DNA from 4 places in the Kocuria sp. KSNUG genome. Region 2 is predicted to be linked to each of the others. Evidence: riboswitches for the same ligand, from Rfam matches in the RefSeq annotation. Region 2 holds a riboswitch; each other region holds the start of a gene.
The links. A riboswitch is a leader RNA that binds a small molecule or an ion and turns the genes downstream of it on or off. The one in region 2 is predicted to bind thiamine pyrophosphate.

Region 1 (4,194 bases), 820 kb from region 2:
GGTCAAGGGTCACGAGGTCTCCGACGGAAACCTTCTCCTGGCGGCCGCCTGCGCGGACAATCGCGTACACCACTTGGGAACTCACTTCTCTCGACATCTATGGACTGCGTGTAAAGGTCGGGTGGGCTCCTGCCGGACTGCGAATGTCGAGACATCACGCCGCGGTGGTCTGTGACCGACCCGCTCTCTGCGTGGCTGTCGCACCGAGAACAGGAAGTTCACCCGAGTGTGCCGAGTCCGGGCGCATGAAAACGACTATGCGCACACCGGTGTCCGGCACCGACAGTCCAGACTACCCGATCCCCGGAAGTCACGCCACTCGCGGGCTCTCCGCCGTGCGGGATCAGCCCTCCTGGCGTGCGGTGGCGGCCGAGGTCTGTGCGAAGAACTCGAGCTCCAGGTGGCACGCGCGCAGGAACGCGCGGCGCATGGCCTCGCGCGTGGCGGTGTCCGCCTGCTCGGCGGCGCGGTCCACGGCGGCACGGGCCACCTCCGTGGCGGCGTGGAACTGCGGGTCGTCGTAGGTCTCGAGCCAGTCCGCGTACGGATGCCCCTGCAGCCCCGTGCGGCGTGCCCGCGCCGTGAGCGCCGCCCCCACGTGCGCGTAGAGCCAGTAGCAGGGCAGGACCGCGGCGGCACCCACCGCGAACCCGTCCTGCCCCGTGCGGGCGAGCAGGAAGTCCGCGTACGCGCTCGTGGTCCCGGAGGGCGGTTGCGGGGCGCGCCCGTCCAGCCGCGCGCGGTGCAGTGCGGACTCCCCCGTGACCACGGCGGCCGCCGCCGTGGCGAAGAACTCCCGGGTGCTCTCCTCGGGTGCCGCCGCCGCGAGCAGCGCGAGGGCCCGCGAGTAGGCGTCCAGGTACTGCATGTCCTGGTCCAGGTAGCGCTCGAACTCGTCCCGCTCCAGCGTGCCGTCCCCCAGCCCCACCACGAAGGGCAGGACCGCGATCCGCTCGCGGATCGGCGCGCTCGCCTCCCAGAGCTCGTCGGTGAAGCGGCTGCCGGGCTCCTCGGTGTCCCCGCACGACGCCGCGGCCACGAAGGCGGGGTCCGTGACGAGGTCCTGGACGTGGTGGAAGTGGTGGACCGGGCCGTTGCCGTGGCCCACGTGCAGGGAGTCCGCCGCACGCAGCGCACCGCGCAGCCAGCGGCGGGCGGTGTCGATGCCCTGTGCCCAGTCCCCCGTGCGCGCCACGACCGTGGCCACCGCGGACGACAGCGAGCACCCGGTGCCGTGGGTGTTGCGCGTGGCCACCCTCGTCCCCGAGTACTGGGCCACGGGATCGGTCCGGCCCGGGACCACGAGGGCGTCCGGGGTGGACTCCCCGCTCAGGTGCCCGCCCTTGACCAGCACCCGCGTGCCGAACGTCTCCGCCACGGCCCGGCCCTGCTCGAGGGCCTCGTCCCACGTGGTGGCCACGGGCCGCTCCGCGAGCACGGCGAGCTCGGGCAGGTTGGGGGTGATCAGGTCCGCGTGGTGCAGGATGCCGCGCAGTGCGTCCTCGGCGTCGGATGCGAGCAGCCGCCCGCCGGCGGTGGCCACCATCACGGGGTCGATCACGACCACGGGCACACGGTGGGCCGCGAGCCACGCCCCCACCGTCTCGATGACGTCCACCGAGCCGAGCATCCCGACCTTCACGGCATCCAGCTCCACGTCCTGCGCCACGGCGTCCAGCTGCGCCTGCAGCACGGACACGGGTGGGGTGTGGACGGCCACCACGCCCTGCGTGTTCTGCGCGACCACCGCGGTGACCACGCTCAGCCCGAAGCCGCCCATGGCGGCGATGGACTTCAGGTCTGCGGCGTGCCCGGCACCACCCGTGGGGTCCGTGCCGGCGATCGAGAGGACGCGGGGGGCGGGGACAGAAGGCGTGAGGTTCACGACATTCCCTTCGCTAGTACGAGCTAGATCAGGTTCTACGGGTGTGTTCTCAGCCGCCGTGCGGCACCCCGTGCACGTGGTCCCGATCATGCCACAGGAGCGCCCGGACGAGTCCGAGCGCTCCTGTGGTGGGTGCTCCCCGCGGCCCTCCCGGGAGCGCCGCGCGGGGCCTCAGTCCCCCTTGGGGGTCATCGTGATGTCCCGGGCGCTCACGCCCACACCCACGATGGTGGGCTGACCGTCCGAGGAGGCCGAGCCCACGGGCGCTGCCGCGGCGGTGAACCGCGTGGCCGAGCGCTCGGCGGCGTCGTACTCACGAGTCTCCACGCTTCCGGCACCCGGTGCGGCCGTGGGAGCCACGGCGCGGCGGGAACCGCGGCGCCGCTTGGCGGGAGCGGCGTCAGTGGCGGACTGTGCCGCCGTGACGCGCCCGGACGGGGCCTGCTCTCCAGCTCCGCTCTCGGACGGCGCCTGCTTCTGCGCGTCCCGCTCCGGCGCGGAGCCCTCGGGCTGCTCGGGCCGGGTCTGCTCGGGGTCGGACGACGCCGCGCCGTTGCCGCGACCCCGGCCGCGCTGGCCCGTAGAACGTCCCCCGCGGCCCTTCGAGCCCTCCCCGCCCCGCCGTGCGGAGCCGCGACCGGACCCGGCGCGGTCCTGCGACGCGTCCTCGCCGGAGTCCTCGGCCGAGAAGGCCGCGGAGAGCGAGTCCAGGGTGAGCGCCTCCTGCTCCGCGCGCTCGTCCTTCTGCCCCTGGGGGAGCTCGATGACCTCACCGTGGATCGTCAGGCTGGACCCGGCGTCACCCGCGGCGTGCTCGCCGCGGGGTTCGGAGGCACCGTTCCCACCGTTCTCGGTGGCGGTGTCCTCGCCCTGGTTCCCGCGACCGCGGCTGCGCTTGCCGCGGCGCTTCTTCCGACGCCGCCCGCTCTCGGAGTCCGCCGAACCGTGCTCGGACGCCTGCTCCGGGCCCTGGTTCCCGTGCTCCGCGTGCTGGCCGGTCGAGTCCTTGTGCTCGGCTCCGCCGCGGGAGGCGCCCTGGGCGTCGTCGTCCTCGTGGGAGGAGGCGGCCGCGATGTTCGCGAACGCCGTGCGGGCGGCCTCGTCCCGGGCCTGCTGCTGGTCGTCCGCGCCACCCCGGTTGTTGGACCGGGGCTTGTCCTGCGGCTGGTTCTGCTTCTGCCGCGAGCGCTTGCGCTCGTTGCGGTTGCCGCCGCGGTGGTCCGGCGCGGTGGCCGTGGAGCGACCCTTGAGGGGGTGGTCGTGGACAACGACGCCGCGGCCCGCGCACTCCTCGCACGGCTCCGAGAAGACCTCGAGCAGGCCGGTGCCCATGCGCTTGCGCGTCATCTGCACGAGACCCAGGGAGGTCACCTCCGCCACCTGGTGCTTGGTGCGGTCACGGCCCAGGCACTCCACGAGCCGGCGCAGCACGAGGTCCCGGTTGGACTCCAGGACCATGTCGATGAAGTCCACCACGATGATCCCGCCGATGTCCCGCAGCCGCAGCTGGCGCACGATCTCCTCGGCGGCCTCGAGGTTGTTCTTGGTGACGGTCTCCTCGAGGTTGCCGCCGGAACCGGTGAACTTGCCGGTATTGACGTCCACCACGGTCATGGCCTCGGTGCGGTCGATCACGAGCGAGCCGCCGGAGGGCAGGAACACCTTGCGCTCCAGGGCCTTCTGGATCTGCTCCTCCACGCGCATGTGCTCGAAGAGATCCTCGTCCTCCGTCCAGCGCTGCAGCCGGTCCAGCAGGTCCGGGGCCACGTAGGTCACGTACGCCTCGATGTTGTCCCACGCCTGCTCGCCCTGGACCACCATGGCGGTGAAGTCCTCGTTGAACACGTCGCGGACCGTCTTGATGGTGAGGTCCGGCTCGGCGTAGAGCAGCTCCGGCGCCAGGGTCTTGGTGGAGCCCGCCTTCTCCTGGATCTGCTCCCACTGGGAGCGCAGCCGGTTGATGTCGTTGGTCAGCTCGGTCTCGGACGCGCCCTCCGCAGCGGTGCGCACGATCACGCCCGCGCCCTCGGGCAGCCGGTCCTTGAGGATCTTCTTGAGCCGCTGGCGCTCCACGTCCGGGAGCTTGCGGGAGATCCCGGTCATGGACCCGCCGGGCACGTACACGAGGTAGCGCCCCGGCAGGGACACCTGGCTGGTGAGCCGGGCGCCCTTGTGCCCCACGGGGTCCTTGGTGACCTGCACGAGCACCGTGCTGCCGGGCTTCAGGGCGTTCTCGATCTTGCGGGGCTTGTTGCCCAGCTCCGCGGCGTCCCAGTCCACCTCGCCGGCGTAGAGCACGGCGTTGCGCC
Region 2 (4,194 bases):
CGAGGGCCGCGGAAGCCCGCACCGTGCCGCGCACGGGGACGAGCAGACCGGCCAGTGTCAGCGCCAGGGTGGACTTGCCCGCCCCGTTCACGCCGGTCACGGCGAGCGCACGGCCGGCACGGACGTCCAGGCTGATGCCCTCGGCGGCCACGGGCGCGTCCCAGCCGTCCAGGGGGTCCACCGCCGGATCCACGCCGCGCCGCCAGGCCTTCCGGGCACGACGCCGCCGGCGTGCGATCTCGCGCCGCGCCGGCTGCACGCGGGAGACGGCGAGGTCCCGGGCGCTCAGCAGCACCTGCCCGGCGTCCTGGCCGCGGGTGTCCGCCGGGGCGGGGGCGCGCGTGGTCGGAACCCACCCGGGCACCCACGTGCCCTGCTCCTGGAGCAGGTGGCGGGCGTCGTGGAGGGTCTCGCGGGTGGGGCCGTCGAAGGCCACCCGGCCGTGCTCGTCCAGCACGATCACCCGGTCCACCACGGGTTCCCACAGGGCCACCCGGTGCTCCACGACCACGAGCGTGATGCCGTCCTGCGACACCGCCTCGGAGACGGCCCGGCACAGCTGCTCCGCGCCCTCCTGGTCCACACTCGCGGTGGGCTCGTCCAGCAGCAGCAGCCGGGGCCGCATGGCCATGACGCCCGCGAGCGCGAGGCGCTGCTTCTGCCCGCCGGACAGCGCGGTGGTGGAGTGCGCGAGGGGCAGCGTCAGCCCCACCCGCGCGAGCGCCTCGTCCACACGGGGCCAGATCTGATCGGGGGGCACCGAGATGTTCTCCAGCCCGAACGCGACGTCGTCCCCCACGCGGGAGAGGATCACCTGGGTCTCGGGGTCCTGGTGCATGAAGCCCACGGCGCCGCGCGCGTCCCGCGGGTCCGTCCCGTCCACGCTCAACCCACCCGAGCGGGACTGCCCGTCCGGGTCCTGCTCCACGCCCGCGAGGGCCTGCAGCAGCGTGGACTTCCCGGCACCGGAGGGCCCCAGCAGCAGCACGCGCTCCCCCGGTTCGATCACGGCGGTGACGTCACGCAGGCTCGGGTCCTGACGGCCGGGGTAGTGCCACCCGAACCGCTCGAGCCGGACGGCCGCGCCCGCGGGCACCGGCTCCGTCCGGTCGCCAGGCCCCGCCGCGACGGCGGGTTCCGCCGCCCCTGCAGATTTCTCCGGTCCTGCAGGTTCCGCCAACCCTCCAGATCGCGCCGGTCCCGCAGATGTCGCCGGTCTCCCGGATTCCGCCGCGTCCACCGGTTCTGCGGAGTCCCTGGGTTCCGTGGTGTCCCCGGGTGCCGTCGGTTCCGTCATCGACGGCGCGTGGCGCCGGAGGCCAGCGCCCCGAGCACCCCGGTGGCCTGCAGCGCCCGCACCACGAGCCACATCAGGGCGCCGGCGATCACCGCGCCGGAAAGAGTGGTGAGCGCGGCGTAGACGACCTTCTGGTCCAGGGCCCACTCGTAGTTGTACATGATGTTCTCGCTCACCCCGAGGAACAGTCCCGAGAGCGCACCGGCCGCCGTGGCCACGGCCAGGCCGAAGCGTCGGTAGCCGGTCAGGAGGAACACGAGCTCCACGCCGAGGCCCTGGATGAGCCCGGAGATCACCACGGTCCACCCGAAGTGGGTTCCCAGGAAGCCCTCCAGCACTGCCGCGAGCAGCTCGCAGAACAGGGCCGCGCCGGGCTTGCGGATGATGAGCGCCCCCAGGGTGCCCGCCACGAGCCAGCCGCCCGAGATCAGCCCCGCCGAGGGCGGATACGCCACCGAGGCCGTGGCGACCACGGGGTACAGCAGGTTGGACCACATCCAGAAGATCACCGCGCACGCGGCGGCCAGAACCGCCGCCACCACGATGTCCACGACCCGCCAGGACTGTGGGCGGGCGGTGCCCCGTGCGGTTCCGGTGGGGGTGCTGCTGAGCTGTGTCATGGGAATTCCTCCTGAAGGTTCCAGGAGGGGAAGAGCCCCGCGCACCGTGGCGGACGGGCTCTTGAGATGCTCGACTCCCTAGCGCCGGTATGAACCGGATCAGGTTCGAGGGTCTGCGCTCACGCGCACTCTCAGCGCCGCGGTGGCGCTCCCCTGTCGTTGAGCCACCAGTCTAGACCACCACGGCGGTCGGCCGGGGCGCCTGGAGCGCCCCGGCCGACCGCCGTGGTGAGAGGTGAACGCCGTGCGCCGCACCCCGGTCCCGGCACACTCCCGCCGTGAGGGCGCACCGCGTGGCGCATGACCCTCAGCAGCGGGAGTGCCGCCGGAGCAGGACTCAGATCTCGGCCTGCGAGGACTTCGTGGAGTCGTTGTCGTCGGACTGCATCTTGGCCACCTGGCGGGAGATGCCCACCTTGATGACCGTGGCCACCACACCGGTGATCACGGCCCAGATGATGATGTCGCGCCAGGCCTCGTCCTCGTCCGGGTTCTTGGCGGGGGGCTCGTTGCCCGTGATCTGCTTCCACGCCACGGTCATGGCCTTGTTGGCCACGGCCACGCCGCCCAGGGAGGCCACCGTGCCGAAAATGTCCATCGCCTTGTTCATGGGAATCTCCTCGGTTCTCGAAAGTGCCGCCGGCGCGTGGTGGCCGACGGCGTCGTGCTCCCACCCCAGCATACGAACCCGTGCGCCGGGGTGGCGCCACCTGCCCGGGTGGCGCCGCTCCGTGTGTCGTCAGTCGGGGCGGTCCTCGCCGGCCCGGGCCACGACGTCGCGCAGCTCGTCCGCCACGAGGTTCTCCTCGTGCAGGTGCTTGGACCGGTAGGCCGCACGGCCCACCATGTGCGCGGAGACCGGGACCGTCAGCAGCTGGAAGATCCACGCGAGGACCAGCAGGGGAATCATCCGGGGCTCCCCGCTGGCGAGCGCGAGCGCGGTGAGCAGCAGGAGCAGCCCGAAGACCTGGGGCTTGGTGCCCGCGTGCATGCGGGAGAGCAGATCGGGGAAGCGCACGAGGCCCACCGCGGCCGCGAGCGACATGAACGTCCCCGCGACCAGGCACACCACTGCCGCCACGTCCGTCACCGTGTGCCAGTTCATGAGCGGTCCAGCCCCACGTTGCGCGCCACCGTGACCGAGCCCAGGAATCCCACGAGGGAGACGATCACGAGCAGCACCAGGTTGTCCGTGTGGCGGTGGTACACCATCTCCACGGCCAGCGCGGCGCCCACGATGGCCAGGAGCACGTCCGTGGCGATCACCCGGTCCAGCAGGGACGGCCCCTTGGCCAGGCGGTAGATGGTGCCCGCGGCGGCGAGCGCGAGGATCACGCCGCACACCCACACGGCGACGTCGAACAGGGTCATGACCGCTCCTCTCCGGGCCCGCTCCCGGCCTCGTCCATGTCTTCGGTGGGGGACTCGACGGCTCCCGTGGCCTCCGTGCGGTCCGGGTCCCCCTTGACCGGCAGCAGTGCCAGGTCCTCCCGCGAGCCCATGATCCGGATCCAGGCCGCCTCGATGTCCAGCACCGAACGGCGGAACGCCTCGGCCTGCTCCGGCGTGGCGATGTCCAGCACGTGGAAGTAGAGGATGCCGTTCCCCCGGTCCACCTCGACCACGAGCGACCCCGGGATCAGCGCCATGGTGTGCCCCACGGCGGTCATCAGCAGATCGTTGTTCTGCCGCAGCGGCACCCGCAGCACCGCGTTGTGCACGCGCGGTCCCTGCACGAGCGCCACCCGGAACACGTGGATGCTGGCCCTGGCCACCTGCCACACGAACGTGACCACGAACAGGGCGAAGTGCAGCACGTTGAAGCGACCGGACAGCCGGACCGGGGGCAGCACCAGTGTGCGTGTGACCAGCAGGGCCAGCAGCAGCCCGAAGATGAGGTTGCCGGGGCTCCAGTCGCCCCACAGTGCTCCCCACACCACCACGAGCCACAGGATCAGCGGCAGCTCGGCCCGCAGGGAGTTGCGGGCCTGGCGCCGGACGGCGGACGTGCTCATGGTGCCTCCTCGCTCACGCCGCCCTCGCCCACGGGGGCCAGCACGGCGTCGACGTAGCGGTCCGGGTGCACCAGGTTGTCCGCGGCGCTGCCCGCAAGGTCGAACAGCGGACCCGCGAAGACCGTGAGCGCGACCCCCACCACCACGAGAGCGGTGGTGGCCCCCACCATGGTCCTGGGCAGCAGCACCACGTCCGACCCGCCGGACAGCATGCTGCCCGGGTTCCCGGTGACCACGCGCGAGTTGCGCGGGTGGTGCCCCT
Region 3 (4,194 bases), 230 kb from region 2:
CAGCAAACCACCGGCCAGCACCGCTGCCAGCACCGACGCGGTCAGTACGGCCACCTTGGCCTGGTCCCCGGCGGCCGCGGACGGGTCGAAGCTGAGCTCCGCGATCAGCAGGGACACCGTGAACCCGATCCCGGCCAGCAGCGCGATCCCCACCAGGTCGATCCACTTGTAGGACGGGTCCAGCTTCCGCCCGGTGAGCACGGTGGTGAGCCACGTGGCGGCAATGATGCCCAGCGGCTTGCCCAGGACGAGGCCCGCGATGATGCCGAGCGTGACGGGGGCGGCGAGCGCCGTCGTCAATCCGTCCCAGCCGCCCACTGCGACGCCCGCGGAGAAGAACGCGAAGACCGGCACCGCGAACCCGGCGGACAGGGGCCGGACGCGGTGCTCCAGGTGCTCGGCGAGCTCCACGGGCTCCCCGGACGCCTTGGCCCCCATGACGGGAACGGCGAAACCGAGCAGCACGCCCGCGACCGTGGCGTGGATCCCGGCCTCGTGGACCAGGGCCCACGTGACCACGGCCAGCGGCACCAGGATCACCCACGCGGCCCACGTGCGGTGCGCGAAGAAGCGGGGGAAGCGGTGCGCCAGCAGCCCGAACGCGGCCAGCGGGACGAGCGCGAGGAGCAGCGGGAGCACGTGCACCTCGTCGGTGTAGAAGATCGCGATGATCGTGATGGCCAGCAGGTCGTCCACCACCGCCAGGGTCAGCAGGAACAGGCGGAGCGCGCTGGGCAGGTGCGAGCCCACGATCGCGAGCACCGCCACGGCGAAGGCGATGTCCGTGGCGGTGGGAATCGCCCAGCCGCCCAGGGTCTCGGGGTTCGTGGCGTTCACGGCCGCGTAGATCAGCGCGGGGACCACGACGCCGCCCACGGCCGCCGCGATCGGCACCGCCGCCTTGCTGAGGTCCCGCAGGTCACCCGCGACGAACTCGCGTTTGAGCTCCAGACCCACGAGGAAGAAGAAGATGGCGAGCAGCCCGTCCGCGGCCCAGGCGCCGAGGCTGAGGTTCAGGTGCCACGGCTCGTAGCCCACCTTGAGGTCACGCAGGGCGAAGTAACTCTCCGCGAAGGGCGAGTTGGCCCAGACGATGGCGATGACGGCGGCAACCACGAGGAGGATGCCGGCCACAGTCTCGCGGCGCAGGACGTCCTGCAGGCGGGAGAAGACGCCACCCGAGGGGTGGTCGGGCTCGCACGGGGGCTCAGGATGGTTGAAGAAACCGGGCTCCGAGACGAAGCCGGTGGACTCTTCCTGCGCCACGGGCTCCGGGGATCCGGGCTCACGGAGGGCAGGGGTGGTCGTGTGGTGCAGGGGCATGGAGTACTCCAGTGTCGACGGGCATCACGCTTGTTTCCGCCGACCAGACTTCCCGGCACACCAGCCATCAAGGGTAGCAGGGCGGTTTTGCGTGGCGCACTCGGGGCGGCTGCCGGACAGGAGCCGCCCAGCACTCCGTTCGGCTTTTCCGTCGCGGCAGCCCGGGAGACGAGGCGTTCTCACGAGCATCTGCCTACGGTGGGGGCATGTTGAAACGGAAATCCACGGGCTGCCTGATTCAGGGTTCCGTGATGGCGGCCCTCTTCGTGATCACCTTCGTCGGAGCGCGGGAATCATGGCTGCTCATGACCATGGAACTGCTATTCGCCGTCATTTTCTTCTCCAAGGCGGTGAAGGAACGGCGTGCGGAAATCGAGGCTGATCGGCGTCGCGAGGCGCGCCGCCCCGCGAGCAACGGCCTGTCCTGACCGAGCCGCCACCGGCAAGACCGGCTACTCCGGACTGCGGCGCGGTTGTGGCTTGGAAGCACGAGCTATCACCAGACTGATTCCCCACAGGAGCAGGACCAGCGCCGGAACGAGAGTCATCATGGACGGCTCGTCCACGATCGTCACGCCGCCCACGTTCTCCCAGGTGCACATGTGGCCCAGTGGCACCCAGCTCCACCCCGCCTCACCGTAGATCGAGCTTCCGTCGCCCAGTTCACAGGACAGGGATCCGGAGTACAGGAGTCGCTCGGCCACGAGTCCCGCGATCCAGACGAGCAACGCGGCGAGCCACAGCACCCATCCGACGTTCCTCGCCCGTGAAGCGCCTGTTCGATCTGACATTCGCCCGTCTCCGTTCTGGTTGCCGTGCGCCGCCGCCGAGCGCCGCGCACAGCACCGGTCAATCGGTCCCACCACTTTTCTATCAGGGTTCCCTGCGGCCCCGTCCTTCCCCGGTCAACCCACCCCCTTGATCCTCGCCAGAGCTCCCTGGCTACACTGACCACCAGTGACACGGGGTGCCGCCACCCTTCCCTCTCAGCCCACCGGGCACACAGATGGGGAAGTCAAAGCGGCTGAGATGACACCCGTCGAACCTGTCCAGTTAGTACTGGCGAAGGGATGTCACGGTCGCACCGCGCAGGTGGCGCACCGCTTTCTTCGCCGTGAGCCACAGGAGTGAGCATGCGGATCGAGAACACCATCGTCCTGGTCACCGGCGGAGCCCGCGGGCTGGGGGAGCACCTCAGCCGGGCGTTCGCGCGCGAGGGGGCGCGCGTCGTCGCCAACTACCACGCGAGCGAGGACCGCGCCCGGGCCCTGGTCGCGGAGCTCGGCGAGGACCGCGCCCTGGCCGTCCAGGCGGACGTGACCGACGCGCAGCAGGTGCGGGACATGGTCTCCCGGGCCCGGGAGCACTTCGGCGCGCCGATCACGGTGGCGGTGAACAACGCCCTGGTGGACTTCAGCTTCAACGGGGACGCCCGCCCCACCCTGGAGAACCTGACCGCGGAGAACCTCACGCAGCAGTTCCAGGGCGCCGTGATCGGGGCCCTCAATGTGATGCACGCGGTCACCCCGGGCATGGCGGAGGCCGGTGAGGGCCGCATCATCAACATCGGCACCAACCTCTTCCAGAACCCCGTGGTCCCCTACCACGACTACACCGCCGCGAAGGCCGCCCTGCTCTCCCTCACCCGCACCGCCGCCAAGGACCTGGGCCCGCAGGGCATCACCGTCAACATGATCTCCGGCGGCCTGCTGCGCACCACGGACGCGAGCGCCGCCACCCCGGACGAGGTCTTCGACTTCATCGCCGCCGGCACTCCCCTGGGCCGCGTGACCACCCCGGAGGAGTTCGCGGACACCGCCCTGTTCTTCGCCTCGGACTGGTCCCGCGGGGTCACCGGCCAGAACCTCGTGGTCGACGGCGGGCTGGTGATGGACTGACATGGCCGCCCCCTCCGCGCACGACGACGCCGCCCGGCCCGCTCCCGAGCGCACGGCACCTGCCGGGGGCACGGCGTCGGCACCCGCCCCCGAAGCCGAGCCGACGCCGCGGACGGTGGCTGCGGCGTCGTCGCCCACGAAGGCACCGGCCCGCCGCCTCCACCTCAACGCGTTCCTCTACGGCACCGGCCACCACCAGGCGGCGTGGCGCGCCCCGAACTCCTCGGTGCACCGCCTCACGGACATCAGCTACTACGAGGAGCTCGCGCGGACCGCCGAGCGCGGCCTGTTCGACGCCGTGTTCTTCGCGGACGGCCACAGCGTGGGCGACGTCTCCGGCGGACCCCACTGGTCCCTCGAACCGCTGACCGCACTGTCCGCGATGGCGCGGGCCACCGAACGCATCGGCCTGGTGTGCACGGTGTCCTCCACGTTCTTCACCCCGTTCCACGCGGCCCGGATGCTCGCGTCCCTGGACCACATCTCGGGCGGCCGGGCGGGCTGGAACGTGGTGACCTCCATGTGGGACGCCGAGGCCCGCAACCACGGCTACCGGGCCATGCCGCCCAAGGACGAGCGCTACGAGCGCGCCCGCGAGTTCGTGGAGGTGGCCCGCGCCCTGTGGGCCAGCTGGGACGAGGACGCCGTCACCGCAGACCCCGAGGGCCGGTGGGCGGACCCCTCCAAGGTCCACCGCCTGGACCACGAGGGCCGACACTTCCTGGTGGACGGACCCCTCACGGTCCCGCGCTCCCCGCAGGGCGAGCCGGTGCTGTTCCAGGCCGGCGCGTCCGGGCCCGGCAAGGCCCTGGCCGGGGACTTCGCGGAGGGGATCTACGCCGTGGCCTACGACCTCCCCGCCGCCCAGGAGTACTACTCCTCGGTCAAGGCGGAGGTGGCCCGGGCCGGGCGCGATCCGGAGTCCGTGGTCGTGATGCCCGGGCTGGTCACCTACGTGGGCCGCACCCACGAG
Region 4 (4,194 bases), 370 kb from region 2:
CGGGATACCGGTTCCAGTACCACGTACCGCCGAAGTCGCCTCCGAATTCGATGATCCGGAAGTCGGTCACCTCGTTCTGCATGAGGTAGGCGCCCGCGGTGAGACCGCCGAATCCCCCTCCGAGAACCAGCACATCGAGTTCCTCGGTCACTGGCTCACGCGCTATCGGCTCTGAGAAGGGATCATCGTCCGAGATCTCCAACACATCGTTCAGGCCCTGAAACTGCTCCAGCGGATCCGTTCGCAGGCGGCCCTGCCTTTCGCGCTGCAATCGATCACGGATCTCTTGCGGGTCAAAAGTGAGATCCACCGGAATGTTCGATTCGGGAAGCGTGAATGACATGGGAGCTCCTACCTCAGATGGGGCACGCGTCAGCGGTGCCGCGGCGGCCGCGCACAACCTGTGGCCGACCCGTGATCCGAGGGTAGGTAGGCAGGGTGATCTGCACAACAGGCATCCCAGTATTTGGCGGGCGTCATGACCCGCCGGCGAGGAGGGGGCCCGCGCCTCGGCGCGCGCTCACGGACGGTGCACAACGATCAGAAGACCGCTGTCCGGCACCACGAGCGCACCCCGCGGCTGGCCCGTCACACATCTCGGAGGCATCGACTCCCGTGAAATCAGGGATGCACCGGCTCCTCGCCCCGGACCGTGGGCTCCGGCAGGTACACCTGTCCCCCGGCGGCGAGGAACTCCTGGCTCTTGCGCTGCATCCCGGCAATCGCGGCCTGGTTCTCCGCGCTGCCGTAGGTGTCCCGGATGTCCTGGGAGATGCGCATGGAACAGAACTTGGGCCCGCACATCGAGCAGAAGTGCGCGGTCTTGGCGGGCTCGGCCGGCAGGGTCTCGTCGTGGTACTCCTGCGCCGTCACCGGGTCCAGGCCCAGCCCGAACTGGTCCCGCCAGCGGAACTCGAAGCGCGCCTTGGACAGCGCATCGTCGCGTTCCGTGGCGCCGGGGTGGCCCTTGGCGATGTCCGCGGCGTGCGCGGCGATCTTGTAAGTGATCACCCCGGTCTTCACGTCGTCCCGGTTGGGCAGTCCCAGGTGCTCCTTGGGGGTCACGTAGCAGAGCATCGCGGTGCCGTAGCGGGCGATCTCCGTGGCGCCGATCGCCGAGGTGATGTGGTCGTAGCCCGGCGCGATGTCCGTGGCGAGCGGGCCCAGGGTGTAGAACGGGGCGCCGTCGCACAGCTCCTGCTGGCGCTCCACGTTCTCGCGGATCTTGTGCAGCGGAATGTGCCCGGGGCCCTCCACCATCACCTGCACATCGTGCTCCCACGCGCGCTTGGTCAGCTCGGCGAGGGTGTCCAGCTCGGCGAACTGGGCGGCGTCGTTGGCGTCCGCGATGGAGCCCGGGCGCAGGCCGTCGCCCAGGGAGAACGCGACGTCGTACTGCGCGAAGATCTCGCACAGCTCGTCGAAGTGCGTGTAGAGGAAGTTCTCCTCGTGGTGGGCCAGGCACCAGCCGGCCATGATCGACCCGCCGCGCGAGACGATGCCGGTGACGCGCTCGGCGGTGAGCGGCACGTAGCGCAGCAGCACGCCCGCGTGGACGGTCATGTAGTCCACGCCCTGCTCGCACTGCTCGATCACGGTGTCCCGGTAGATCTCCCACGTGAGCGCATTCGCGTCCCCGTCCACCTTCTCGAGCGCCTGGTAGATGGGCACCGTGCCGATGGGGATGGGTGAGTTGCGCAGGATCCACTCGCGGGTGGTGTGGATGTCGTTGCCCGTGGAGAGGTCCATGAGCGTGTCCGCGCCCCACTTGGCGGCCCACTCCAGCTTGGCCACCTCTTCGCTGATGGAGCTGGTCACCGCCGAGTTGCCGATGTTCGCGTTCACCTTCACCAGGAACTTGCGCCCGATGATCATCGGCTCGGACTCCGGGTGGTTCACGTTCAGCGGGATCACCGCACGCCCGGCGGCCACTTCCTCCCGCACGAGCTCCACGTCGCACTGCTCCCGCAGCGCCACGAAACGCATCTCCGGGGTCACGACGCCGCGGCGCGCGTAGTGCATCTGGGTCACCGTCTTGCCGGGCCGGGCCCGCCGGGGTTCCGGCTTCCTCCCCCGCCACTGCTGGGACGGTGCACCGCGGCGCACGGCGCCGCGGCCGTCGTCCTCGAGCTTGCGGCCGCGGGCCTGGTGGACCTCGGTGTCCTCACGGGCCTCGATCCACTCGGCGCGCCAGGGCTCCAGCCCCTCCTCCGGGACACTGCCCGGGCCCATGGTGCGGTACACCCGAAACGGTTCGTTGGGGGTGCCGTCCGGAGCGTCCAGCTGGTGGATCTCCGTGACGGGCACACGGATGCCGTGCTCCCCGTCCTCCACCCAGCTGAGGCGGTGGGACTCGTGCTGCTCGGACTGCTGGACGGGGTTCTCCCCGGTGCGGTTCTGGGCGCCCTCCTGCGTGGAGGTCTCAGGGGCAGATGTGCTGGGGGTGTGCGAAGGCAAGGCCGTTCCTCACTTCCTACGCCGGTACGAGCCGGTTCAGGTTCGACGGTCCCGGGCAGCACTGGCCCGATCTCAGCCCCCGCGTCTGGGGCTCCCGTGTGGACGGTCACATGTCTAGCACACATCCGGCGGTGAGAGGGCGACCCCGCAGCATTCCCTTGGCTGGCCTCTTGCCGCCGTGATCGCGGCCCGTCCACGGCGCCGCCACGCCCGTGGCAGTATCGTGGCGCGCGAGGCGGGTCGTGCGGTCCTGATCGCGCCGTCCTGCCCGTGCCTCAGCATCCCCCTGACCAAAGGCTTGTCCCCCATGGCCCTGACCGTCCGCAAGAAGCGCTTCATCGGGCGCATGATCGGGCACGCCACCAACCCGGTGCGGGTGCACTGGCGGACCTGGCGCCGTCAGGAGCAGCGTCACACCATCGGTGGCGTGGAGATCGTGCTGCCACCGGAGCACAACCTCCCCTATTACCAGCGCCGGGATCCCACGTACGACGCGTACGCCATCGACCTGCTCGCCCGGCTCGCGGCCGGGAACCGGCACGTCACGGTCATCGACGTGGGAGCGAACGTGGGAGACACCGCGGCCGCCGTCCTCGCCTCGGACCCACGGAGCTCGGTGATCAGCGTCGAAGGTGATCCAATGTTCCTCGGCTACCTGGCCCGCAACCTGGCTGCGCACGCCGAGCGCGCCACCGTGGTGGAGGGGTTCGTGGGACCGGTGGGCACGCGGGTGTCCTTCAGCCGCGCCGGCTCCACGGGCGGGTTCCAGCCGGAGGAGGGCGCCGGCGGGCACGCCGTCGAGGACTGGGTCTCCCCCGCATCGCTGCTGGCCATGCCCGCCCCCGAGGACCTGGTGGTGTGGAAGAGCGACATCGACGGCTTCGACATCCACGTGTTGGTGCACCACTGGGACGCCATCGACTCCCGCTGCGACGTCCTGTGGTTCGAGTACGACTCACCGCGCACCCTGGGTGACCGCGCCGACGACGAGCGCCTGATCCGGGCCCTGGCTGCGAGCGGTCGCACGCTTCTCGTCCACGACAACCTGGGCCGCCGCATGGTGCAGCTGCCGCCCGGTGACAGCACTGGGCTGCGCACGCTCTCCCGCTGGCTGCACGAGCAGGTGGACGGTCACGTGGTGGTTCCATACCTCGACGTGTGGGCCCTGTCCCCTGAAGCGGTTCAGCTTCTCCAGTGCGACTGAATCGACGACCGAAAACGATCCCGAGAATTGCTCAGACTGCTGATAAACAGGCGCAGTGCACTGACCATTGACGCGTCGACAATTACGCGGGAAATACGCTGACCCGCCCGCCCCATTCGCCGTCTTTCGCAGCTCCCAGGAGTAGCGTGAAACACGTACCTGACGACTTCAAAGACTGCGGTTCAGGCACTGACGAGGGGCGATCATGACGGCAACTGTGCACCGAGACCACCGGACATCTTCCACACCGGGCAGACGCCTGCCGGTGTCGAACTTCGCGGCGAAAACCACGATGGCCGTCACCGGGCTCATTTTCGTGGGATTCGTGTTCGTCCACATGTACGGCAACCTGCACATCTACCGCGGGCAGGAAGAATTTGACCACTACGCGCACTGGCTGCGCGAGATCGCCATGCCGCTACTGCCCTACGAGGGCATGCTCTGGATCCTGCGGGTGGTCCTGCTGATCAGCCTGGCACTGCACCTCGGGTGCGGCCTGCTGCTGTGGACCCGCGCCCGCCGCGCCCGGGGCA

Region 1: linked by a shared signal. The riboswitch ahead of AABM36_RS08775 (bifunctional hydroxymethylpyrimidine kinase/phosphomethylpyrimidine kinase) and the one ahead of AABM36_RS00300 (ECF transporter S component) in region 2 are both predicted to bind thiamine pyrophosphate.
Region 3: linked by a shared signal. The riboswitch ahead of AABM36_RS01360 (3-oxoacyl-ACP reductase) and the one ahead of AABM36_RS00300 (ECF transporter S component) in region 2 are both predicted to bind thiamine pyrophosphate.
Region 4: linked by a shared signal. The riboswitch ahead of thiC (phosphomethylpyrimidine synthase ThiC) and the one ahead of AABM36_RS00300 (ECF transporter S component) in region 2 are both predicted to bind thiamine pyrophosphate.

Annotation. Positions count from the first base shown of each region.
Region 1 is NZ_CP150981.1:2,007,729-2,011,922, forward strand. It holds gene rplU (50S ribosomal protein L21) at 1-73, opposite strand, end outside; gene AABM36_RS08775 (bifunctional hydroxymethylpyrimidine kinase/phosphomethylpyrimidine kinase) at 344-1,885, opposite strand; TPP riboswitch at 1,873-1,966, opposite strand; gene AABM36_RS08780 (Rne/Rng family ribonuclease) at 2,057-4,194, opposite strand, start outside.
Region 2 is NZ_CP150981.1:65,944-70,137, forward strand. It holds gene AABM36_RS00295 (ABC transporter ATP-binding protein) at 1-1,096, opposite strand, end outside; gene AABM36_RS00300 (ECF transporter S component) at 1,294-1,917, opposite strand; TPP riboswitch at 1,976-2,082, opposite strand; gene AABM36_RS00305 (DUF4235 domain-containing protein) at 2,255-2,527, opposite strand; gene mnhG (monovalent cation/H(+) antiporter subunit G) at 2,657-3,022, opposite strand; gene AABM36_RS00315 (monovalent cation/H+ antiporter complex subunit F) at 3,019-3,288, opposite strand; gene AABM36_RS00320 (Na+/H+ antiporter subunit E) at 3,285-3,932, opposite strand; gene AABM36_RS00325 (Na+/H+ antiporter subunit D) at 3,929-4,194, opposite strand, start outside.
Region 3 is NZ_CP150981.1:298,793-302,986, forward strand. It holds gene nhaA (Na+/H+ antiporter NhaA) at 1-1,323, opposite strand, end outside; gene AABM36_RS01350 (hypothetical protein) at 1,530-1,751, shown strand; gene AABM36_RS01355 (hypothetical protein) at 1,776-2,069, opposite strand; TPP riboswitch at 2,277-2,411, shown strand; gene AABM36_RS01360 (3-oxoacyl-ACP reductase) at 2,457-3,221, shown strand; gene AABM36_RS01365 (LLM class flavin-dependent oxidoreductase) at 3,223-4,194, shown strand, end outside.
Region 4 is NZ_CP150981.1:2,461,609-2,465,802, forward strand. It holds gene AABM36_RS10760 (flavin-containing monooxygenase) at 1-343, opposite strand, end outside; gene thiC (phosphomethylpyrimidine synthase ThiC) at 622-2,457, opposite strand; TPP riboswitch at 2,454-2,565, opposite strand; gene AABM36_RS10770 (FkbM family methyltransferase) at 2,765-3,661, shown strand; gene AABM36_RS10775 (succinate dehydrogenase cytochrome b subunit) at 3,927-4,194, shown strand, end outside.